3 linked regions of the Sulfuricurvum kujiense DSM 16994 genome follow. The main gene of each other region encodes a partner of the protein of the gene in region 2 in a complex. Links are inferred from orthologs where the notes say so. Each region holds a gene or a part of one and is shown on either strand. Other genes may lie near its edges. The genes, in order: accB, accD and accA.

The links.
Region 1: the proteins of accD (region 2) and accB are in contact, whole or in part, in a solved structure (PDB 8UXZ), measured with the Escherichia coli proteins. The link is inferred for Sulfuricurvum kujiense DSM 16994 from one-to-one orthologs.
Region 3: the proteins of accD (region 2) and accA are in contact, whole or in part, in a solved structure (PDB 8UXZ), measured with the Escherichia coli proteins. The link is inferred for Sulfuricurvum kujiense DSM 16994 from one-to-one orthologs.

What each region holds. Positions count from the first base shown.
Region 1 is NC_014762.1:2,385,353-2,388,401, reverse strand. The notes cover bases 4-2,892. They hold accB (acetyl-CoA carboxylase biotin carboxyl carrier protein), read left to right. Parts: upstream 4-1,169; coding sequence 1,170-1,616; downstream 1,617-2,892. Other genes in these bases: SULKU_RS11930 (acetyl-CoA carboxylase biotin carboxylase subunit), read left to right, coding at 1,619-2,892; dcd (dCTP deaminase), read right to left, coding at 536-1,096; SULKU_RS11945 (HP1242/YdcH family protein), read right to left, coding at 256-492; SULKU_RS11950 (GAF domain-containing protein), read right to left, coding at 4-98. In the rest of the region: more of SULKU_RS11950, read right to left, coding at 1-3; more of SULKU_RS11930, read left to right, coding at 2,893-2,959. UniProt on the Escherichia coli protein: This protein is a component of the acetyl coenzyme A carboxylase complex; first, biotin carboxylase catalyzes the carboxylation of the carrier protein and then the transcarboxylase transfers the carboxyl group to form malonyl-CoA.
Region 2 is NC_014762.1:1,124,844-1,128,002, forward strand. Bases 113-3,111 are described here. They hold accD (acetyl-CoA carboxylase, carboxyltransferase subunit beta), read left to right. Parts: upstream 113-1,190; coding sequence 1,191-2,033; downstream 2,034-3,111. Other genes in these bases: SULKU_RS05680 (glutamate synthase subunit beta), read left to right, coding at 113-466; SULKU_RS05685 (inositol monophosphatase family protein), read left to right, coding at 466-1,194; SULKU_RS05695 (thiamine phosphate synthase), read left to right, coding at 2,036-2,593; SULKU_RS05700 (23S rRNA (pseudouridine(1915)-N(3))-methyltransferase RlmH), read left to right, coding at 2,590-3,048; dksA (RNA polymerase-binding protein DksA), read left to right, coding at 3,058-3,111. In the rest of the region: more of SULKU_RS05680, read left to right, coding at 1-112; more of dksA, read left to right, coding at 3,112-3,159.
Region 3 is NC_014762.1:362,373-365,353, forward strand. What follows is about bases 46-2,866. They hold accA (acetyl-CoA carboxylase carboxyl transferase subunit alpha), read left to right. Parts: upstream 46-898; coding sequence 899-1,834; downstream 1,835-2,866. Other genes in these bases: SULKU_RS01870 (beta-ketoacyl-ACP synthase II), read left to right, coding at 46-886; SULKU_RS01880 (3'-5' exonuclease), read right to left, coding at 1,875-2,678; SULKU_RS01885 (phosphoribosylanthranilate isomerase), read right to left, coding at 2,675-2,866. In the rest of the region: more of SULKU_RS01870, read left to right, coding at 1-45; more of SULKU_RS01885, read right to left, coding at 2,867-2,981. UniProt on the Escherichia coli protein: Component of the acetyl coenzyme A carboxylase (ACC) complex. First, biotin carboxylase catalyzes the carboxylation of biotin on its carrier protein (BCCP) and then the CO(2) group is transferred by the carboxyltransferase to acetyl-CoA to form malonyl-CoA.

The sequences.
Region 1 (3,049 bases), 1.3 Mb from region 2 along the record:
TTGGCATACTCGGATATCATCGGAAGACCTTCTGATAATGCCGGACGCTTAAGCAGCGCCCGCCCAAAATCAGCTAAGGCGGTATACGAAGTGGTCATGCGTACCTCATTGGACAAAAATTCTGAAAAAAATAAATCGTATCGAGTTAAAGCTAAAAAGTAAATTTAGAAGAAATTTAAGAAGGGAAAATCTGTCTTGAAGCGGCAAGCATAGCCAAAGGGAACTATATCCTTTGGCGTTAGAATATCGTAAGAATTAAAGGCTGTGCTCTTTTTTGTAGGCGATGATCATTGCGTACGCTTCGTCTTTCAACAACAATTTTTCTTTTTTGAGTTTTTCAAGCTCAAGATCGGTCATTGGAACGTCACCGTTTTCAGCTTTGGTGATTTGGTTGTCTAGATCATTGTGACGATCAAAAATTTTCAAAAAGTGGGCATTAGCCGCATCATTTTGTTTCATATGGGTAATTACATCGCGGTATTCGTGCAACATTCGGGAGTCCTTGCATGGAAATTTATCGGAATTATACCACTACTTAATTTAAAATCCGCGGAAGAGTGATTCCCTCTTGCCCCTGATACTTGCCGCTTTTATCTTTATAAGAAGTTTCGCACATATCGTCGCCTTGTAAAAAGAGCACCTGTGCTATCCCTTCATTGGCATATATTTTTGCCGGAAGAGGGGTGGTGTTGGAAATTTCGATGGTAATATGCCCCTCGAATTCCGGTTCAAACGGAGTAACATTGACAATAATACCGCACCTAGCATAAGTCGATTTACCCAAACAGATCGCCAACACGTCACGGGGAATTTTAAAATATTCTACGGTTCGCGCCAATGCGAACGAGTTCGGCGGGACAATGCATACATCGCCCGTAAAATCGACGACATTCATATCATCAAAATGTTTCGGGTCGACGACAGTAGAATTTAGGTTGGTAAAAATTTTAAATTCATTCGTCACACGGATGTCGTAGCCGTATGAGCTAAGGCCGTAACTGACGACGCCCAAGCCTACCTGATCCTCGCAAAACGGGGAAATCATTCCCTCTTTTAATGCCTTTTCACGTATCCATCTATCGCTTTTTAAACCCATATTCAATCCGTTGTTAATTTTATTTGTGGTAGTATAACACATCTATTACCCTACTTTTAGGAGCATTCTTCCGATGGATATGAAACAAATTAAAGCTCTTGTGCAAGAGTTTGATGCCAGTACTCTTTCAAAATTAAAAATTACTCAAGACGCTTTTTCTATTGAACTTGAAAAAAATATCGGTGCGGTTGCCGCACCAATGATGGCAGCTCCGGTTGCAGTGGCGGCAGCTCCGGTTGCAGTGGCGGTTACCGCAGAATCTGCAGCAGCAGTTCACACTGGGGATATGATCCTTTCTCCGATGGTAGGGACGTTTTATTCTGCCCCTTCTCCGGATTCGGCTCCGTTTGTAAAAGTGGGCGACCGCGTTAAAAAAGGACAAGTTATCGGTATTCTCGAAGCGATGAAAATTATGAATGAACTTGAGGCCGAATTCGACTGTAAAATTGTTAGTGTTTTGGTTTCCGATTCTCAGGCAGTTGAATACGATATGCCACTTTTTGCGGTTGAGAAGCTTTAACCATGGCGGAACTCAAACGTATTTTAGTCGCGAATCGGGGTGAAATTGCCCTTCGTGCGATCCGAACAATTAAAGAGATGGGGAAAGAAGCGGTGGCGGTTTATTCGACCGCCGACAAAGACGCATCGTATTTAAAACTGGCCGACGCCGCAATTTGTATCGGTGCCGCACCAAGTTCCCAGAGTTATCTCAATATACCCGCGATCATTGCAGCCTGTGAAATCAGCGGATGTGATGCGGTATTCCCGGGATACGGATTTTTGTCCGAAAATCAACATTTTGTTGAAATTTGTACCCACCACGGGATTAAATTTATCGGACCGACACCTGAAGTTATGGTGATGATGTCGGACAAATCAAAAGCCAAAGATGTCATGATCGCGGCAGGTGTCCCTGTCGTCCCCGGGTCTGACGGTGCTATCAAGGATATCGCGGAAGCAAAAGTACGCGCAAAAGAAGTCGGGTATCCGGTTATTCTCAAAGCGGCAGCAGGCGGCGGCGGACGCGGTATGCGCGTCGTCGAAGACGAGAGCTATATCGAAAATGCTTTTTTGGCGGCGGAAGCGGAAGCGATCGGTGCATTCGGCGACGGTACGATTTATATGGAGAAATTCATTAAAAATCCGCGCCATATCGAAGTACAGGTGATTGCGGACAGCCATGGCAACGTGCTTCATATCGGTGAGCGTGACTGTTCGATGCAGCGCCGTCACCAAAAATTGATCGAAGAATCTCCCGCAGTAGCATTGACTCCTGAAATTCGTGCCGAACTGCACGCTTCTGCCGTCCGTGCAACGAAGTACATCAAGTACGAAGGGGCAGGGACGTTTGAATACCTTCTCGATGCGGACAAAAAGTTTTATTTTATGGAGATGAATACCCGGCTCCAGGTAGAACACTGTGTCTCCGAAATGGTCAGCGGACTCGATCTAATCGAAATGATGATCCGCGTTGCCGAAGGTGAAGCGCTTCCGAGCCAAGAGAGCGTCGTCCTCAAAGGTCACTCGATTGAGTGCCGTATAACAGCCGAAGATCCGATCAAGTTTTTGCCGTCACCGGGAAAAATCACCCAGTGGATTGCTCCGGGCGGGCGGAATGTCCGAATTGATACCCATGCGCATGCCGGTTATATCGTTCCTCCGACCTATGATTCTATGATCGGAAAATTGATCGTGTACGGAACGGACCGTAACGATGCGATTGCTCGTATGCATCGTGCGCTGAGTGAATTTACCATCACCGGGATCAAAACAACGATTCCGTTTCATATGAAGATGATGAAAAATCCTGACTTCATTAATAATAACTTCGATACCAAATACCTCGAAAACTACAGCGGCTGATCGCTGCTGTAGTCTATAATATATTCAAATATCACAAAATTGCCACTTAGTTTTCTAAATTACGCTTTGAGCGCTAATATTTTCCTATTT
Region 2 (3,159 bases):
CACGTGTCTCTACCGCCGTGATGCGCATAATATGCCGGGTTCGGTCAAAGAGTACAAAAATGCGATCGAAGAGGGTGTGGATTTCACCTTTAACGCCTCTCCGAAAGAGGTTATCCTAAACGACAGCGGAAAAGCGGTCGGTATCCATATGGCCAAAACCGTTCTCGGTGCCAAAGACGAGTCGGGACGCCAAAAAATGGAAGAGGTCAAAGGGGGCGATTTTAACGTCAATGCCGACGTTATCATAATGGCGCTCGGATTCGATCCGTGCGTCCCTCCGTTCTTAGCCGAAAACGGTATCTCTGTGAACAGCTGGGGCGGTATTATCGTCAACGATAAACACGAAACAACGACGGCGGGAATCTACGCCGGCGGTGACTGCTATCGCGGTGCCGATCTGGTTGTTACGGCTGCGTATGACGGTCGCGAAGCGGCACGCTCTATCGTTAAATCTCTCCTTCGCTAATGAGCGATTTTGTCAATGCGGCCATCGCCGCATGCCAAGAGATAGCGGCACTCTTGGAAGAGGGTGACTCCTCCTTATACCTTCTTCATGAAGAAGGGGCGGGCGGAGACATCAGCAACGGCGTCGATCTCAAAGCCGAAGCGATCTGTTTTAACCGTCTTTCACCGTACGGTTCGGTATTCTCCGAAGAAAGCGGTTGGATGAGCCCCGAATCTTCGATCAATATCATCCTCGATCCCATCGACGGCAGCGACAATTTTATCTCCAGACTTCCTTATTACGGTATTTCCATTGCGCGCGTTACAGAAGGAAATACAACCGAAGCACTCGTTTGTAATTTGGCAAACGGTGATATTTTCGTCCGCACACAGAACGAATATTATACGACTACGCTGCGCGCTTCTTCCCAAAAACATGAAATTACGATCAACAGATCTGCCAAAATCGGTCTTTTTGAAAAAGCGCCGGAACATCCCGATCTAGTCCGAAAACTGATGGAAAAAAAGCTCAAATTTCGCTCTCCCGGGGCCTTAGCCCTCTCGTTGGCGTATGCCCCTTATGTGAAATATGTGCTATTTTTAGGTACAATGCGGCCATACGATATCCAAGCCGGGCTTTATCTGAGTGAGCACCTTTATGTGTTTAACGATGATAGATATATCCTGATGTGTGCGGATAAAGAGCTTTTTGAGCAGATACGTTCGATTGTAGAAAAGGAGTATTTTTGAGTCTATTTAACCTGTTCGGGGACTCCGAAAAGAAAAAACAGCCCACTAAAAGCGAGGCGCCGTCTCACTGGGTAAAATGTCCTTCGTGCCAGTCACTGATGTATTACAAAGAGATTGAAAAACAAAACCATGTTTGCCCAAAATGCGGATTTCATCTACGTATCGGTGTTAAAGAGAGACTTGCTTTGATTAGCGACGAGGGGAGTTTTGTCGAATACGACAGCAATCTCCGCCCGATCGATCCGTTGAACTTTGTGGATAAAAAAAGCTATGCGGCGCGTGTCGAAGAGGGATATGCCAAAAACGGAACCTACTCTTCGGTAGTCAGCGGGGAATGTACGATCAACTCTGTTCCCGCACAGCTCGTCGTTTTTGATTTTAATTTCATGGGTGGATCGCTCGGTTCGGTTGAGGGCGAGAAAATCGTCCGTGCCGTAAACCGTGCCTTAGAGAAACGTATGGGGCTGATCATCGTAAGCGCCAGCGGCGGTGCACGGATGCAGGAGAGTACGTTCTCCCTTATGCAGATGTCTAAAACATCGGCAGCGTTAGCGAAGCTTGCGGATGCGAAGCTTCCGTATATCTCATTGCTGACCGATCCGACGATGGGGGGTGTCAGTGCCTCTTTCGCGACACTGGGAGATATCATTATCGCCGAGCCGGGTGCACTGGTCGGATTCGCGGGTCAGCGTGTTATCAAACAAACGATCGGAAGCGATCTTCCCGAAGGATTCCAGCGTGCGGAGTTCCTACTCGAAAAGGGGTCTATCGATATGATCGTGGAGCGCAGCGAACTTAAAGAGACGTTGAGTGATATGCTCAAACTGCTTCTTCCGTAAATATGCAGCTTTACGCTCTTTGTGACACGCAGACGCTTCATCAAAAGGGGGTAGATACCCTCTCTTTTGCCAAACGTGCCAAATCTCTCGGGGCAAGCGTTCTTCAATACCGCAACAAACACTCCGATATCGCTACCATCAAAACGGAATTGATCGCCCTACGCCAAGTTTGGGAGGGTTTTTTAATCATTAACGATCATTATGAACTTGCCCCCTTTTGCGACGGCGTCCATATCGGTCAGGAAGATTTGTATACGATCGATCCCGATCCCGCACGTGCGATCAAGATCCTGAAAATGGCAATCGGCGAAGATAAAATTATCGGTCTCTCCACCCATAATGTTGAAGAGATTGAGATTGCAAACCGCCTTGACCTTAATTATGTCGGTTTGGGAGCTTATCGCGCTACATCGACAAAATCGGATGCCAAAGTTCTGGGAGATCGTCTCGATGCGATCGCCGCACATTCCAAGCATCCTGTTGCCGCTATCGGCGGAGTGAAACTTGACGATAGATTTCAGCATGTAGCCTATCATGTCATAGGATCGGGACTGTTATGAACATTTCCATTGTCACGATAGCGAAAAAAGAGCGTTCCTTATACGATCCCCTCTATCAAGAACAGATGAAAATGATCTCCCGCTTTGCAAAAGTGGACGATGTTGAACTCTTTCCCAAAGAGATTGTCAAAGCGCATACGATCAGTCCTGAAGCATCGCAAGCGGCGTATTCGAAATTATTATCACCGATGTTGGGTAAAAATTACTCGATTGCCCTCCACCCCGAGGGAAAAAAAATGGACAGCTTTGCATTTAGTAAGCTTATAAGTGATAAAATTTCGTTGCAATTTTTTATAGGCGGGGCATACGGCTTTGAAAAAAGTTTCGTAGACCAGTGCGATGCGGCGATCAGCCTCTCTGAGATGACAATGAGCCATAAAATCGCAAAAGCGGTGCTGTTAGAGCAGATATACCGTGCCTATTCACTGTTAGCAAACCATCCGTACCACAAATGAGGAGCATTGATGAGAGACCATGAACTGCATTATTTCGAGGAGATATTACTGACGCGAAAAACTCAGATTATCAAAAATCTTACCGGCGTTGAGAGTGAAATGAACCAGTTG
Region 3 (2,981 bases), 760 kb from region 2 along the record:
GATTGAAAAAAATTCGATTATCCTTGAAACCAAAGGTGCACGCCGTATCTCTCCATTCTTTATCCCGGGAGCATTGGTAAACATGCTCGGCGGGTTTATATCTATCGATCACGGCCTTCAAGGTCCTAACCTATCAGCGGTAACGGCATGTGCGGCAGGAACCCATGCGATCAGCGAAGCGGCAAAAACAATTATGGTCGGCGGTGCTGATCAAATGCTGGTCGTCGCGGCTGAATCGGCGATTACCGGTGTCGGTATCGGCGGATTTGCATCAATGAAAGCGCTTTCTACCCGCAACGATGATCCGAAACATGCATCACGTCCGTTCGATGCGGATCGTGACGGGTTCGTTATGGGCGAGGGGGCTGCCGCATTGGTACTCGAAGAGTACGATGCGGCAGTGGCGCGCGGTGCCCGTATTTATGCGGAAGTCATCGGATTCGGTGAGAGCGGTGATGCGAATCACATTACAACACCAAGTCTTGAGGGGCCGCTTCGTGCAATGAAAGCGGCACTTAAAATGGCGGGGAATCCTAAAGTTGACTATGTCAATGCGCACGGAACCAGTACTCCGACCAACGATAAAAACGAAACGGCAGCACTCAAAATCGCATTCGGAAGCAAAGAGAACTGTCCTCCGGTGAGTTCGACAAAAGGGCAAACGGGGCACTGTCTCGGTGCAGCGGGCGGTATTGAAGCGGTTATCAGTATTATGGCGATGCGTGACGGTATTATCCCTCCGACTATCAACTACGTCAATCCGGATGAAAACTGCGATTTGGATATCGTTCCGAATACGGCACGTAAAGCGGAACTTAATATCGTTATGTCTAACTCTTTTGGATTTGGCGGCACCAACGGTGTTGTCATTTTCAAAAAAATATAAGAGGGCAAGCCTTTGGCTACCTATTTAGATTTTGAACAAAATATCCGTCAAATTCAAGAGGAGATCATAGCTGCAGAAGTTCGCTACGATCACCATGCCGTAGAGATCCTCAAGCAGGATTTAGATAAAGAGGTTCAAAAAACCTACGCGAATCTTTCCCCGTATCAAGAGCTTCAGCTCGCGCGTCATCAAGACCGTCCGTATGCCCTTGATTATATCAACCTTATCCTCGATAAAAAGTATGAAATTCACGGAGATCGTCACTTTCGAGATGATCTCTCTATTATCTGCTATATCGGCACCATCGGTGATGAACGGGTTATGGTGATCGGTGAACAAAAAGGGCGCGGAACCAAAAATAAGCTCAAACGAAACTTCGGTATGCCTCATCCTGAAGGGTACCGCAAAGCACTTCGTGCGGCCAAAATGGCGGAAAAATTCAATATTCCTCTTCTGATGCTGATCGACACTCCGGGCGCCTATCCGGGTCTGGGTGCGGAAGAGCGTAACCAAAGCGAAGCGATTGCCCGAAATCTTCTCGAACTCTCAAACCTCAATACGATTACCGTATCGGTGGTCATCGGCGAGGGGGGAAGCGGAGGTGCTTTGGCGATCGGTGTAGCGGATCGCCTCGCTATGATGCGCTACTCCGTCTTCAGTGTTATCTCACCTGAGGGGTGTTCGGCAATTTTGTGGAATGACCCGACCAAAGTAGAAGCGGCAACGAAAGCGCTTAAAATCACCTCTGCCGACCTGAAAGAGCTTGATTTGATCGATGATATTATCGATGAGCCGCTGATCGGTGCACATCGTGATAAAGAGGGCTCCGCAAACGCCCTTAAATCATATTTTATGACTCAGGTCAATACACTTCGCAAGCTGAGTGATTCCGAGCGCCTTGATAAGCGTTACAACCGTCTTGTCGGTATGGGACGCTTCAGCGAATAATCAAATGCTGTTTCCGCATTAGAAAGCACGTATGCGTGCTTTATTTCACCGCTTCTTTTTCTTCCGTCTCTTTTTTCTCTTCTTTTTTCGGTTTCGGACGTTTCAGACGTTTCGCCTCTTTTGAAAATGCGATGAGCTCTTCGCTATTGGTTATGGAGGATGGGAGAAGATTGAGGACACGCTTGAGTAGTTTTGTCGTTGTCATGGCATCGGAGAGGGCGCGATGGTGAGTGGCTTCTTTGTAGAGCTCCAGTGCTGTGTTTAGATAGGCTAAACCGTATCGTTCAGACTCGATGGTTCTCTCCGCCAAATCAATCGTACATAAAGAGCGGTTGAGAAGTTTTGATAAACCGACACGCTCCATCATCGCCGATACAAAGTTGTAGTCAAATTTGGCATCATGTCCTACGAAAATTGCATCGCCGAGAAAAAGACGAAATTCGCGCATTACTTTGCTCATGGCCGGAGCTTTAAGGGTTTGCTCCGTTTTGATACCGGTAATCTCCTGAATCTGATCGGAGATATCGGTACAATAGACAAGACTCTCATAGGTATCGATTATTTTTCCGTTTTGCAGCTTAACCGCACCGATTTCGATAATCTGGTGGTGGGCGGGTTTTGAACCGTTTGATTCAACATCGACGATACAAAAGAGAGTATCTTTTACGGAAGTTATGGCGCTTTGAAAGCAATACATCTCCTCATGAAGAATGATGTTCATCCCCTGCGATTTGAGAAGCTCGAGCCTCAGATCGGCATCACTGCCCAAGAGGAGTTCAAATTCCTCTTTCGGGATACCGTTTTTAGACAAACGTGACAAAATTTTCGGGTCGAACAGCTTCACACTTTTGCCTTTTGGATAAACGTCTCTACCAGTTTATGGTCTTTTTTCCCATATGAGGCTTCGACACCGCTGCTGACATCGACACCGTAGAATCCGTACGGTTTAAGTGAAGCGACATTCTCGGGATCAAGCCCGCCTGCTAGGATGATTTTTGAACAATCGATCCCCTCAAACCATTCGATGTTAAGGCGTTTTCCGCTTCCTCCATACGCTTCACAGTACGCATCAATAAGGCGGTATTCATCAGTGTACGTTAGTATGTCTTCTTTTTTTTGAGCACGGATGACGCGAAGGGTCGGAAAA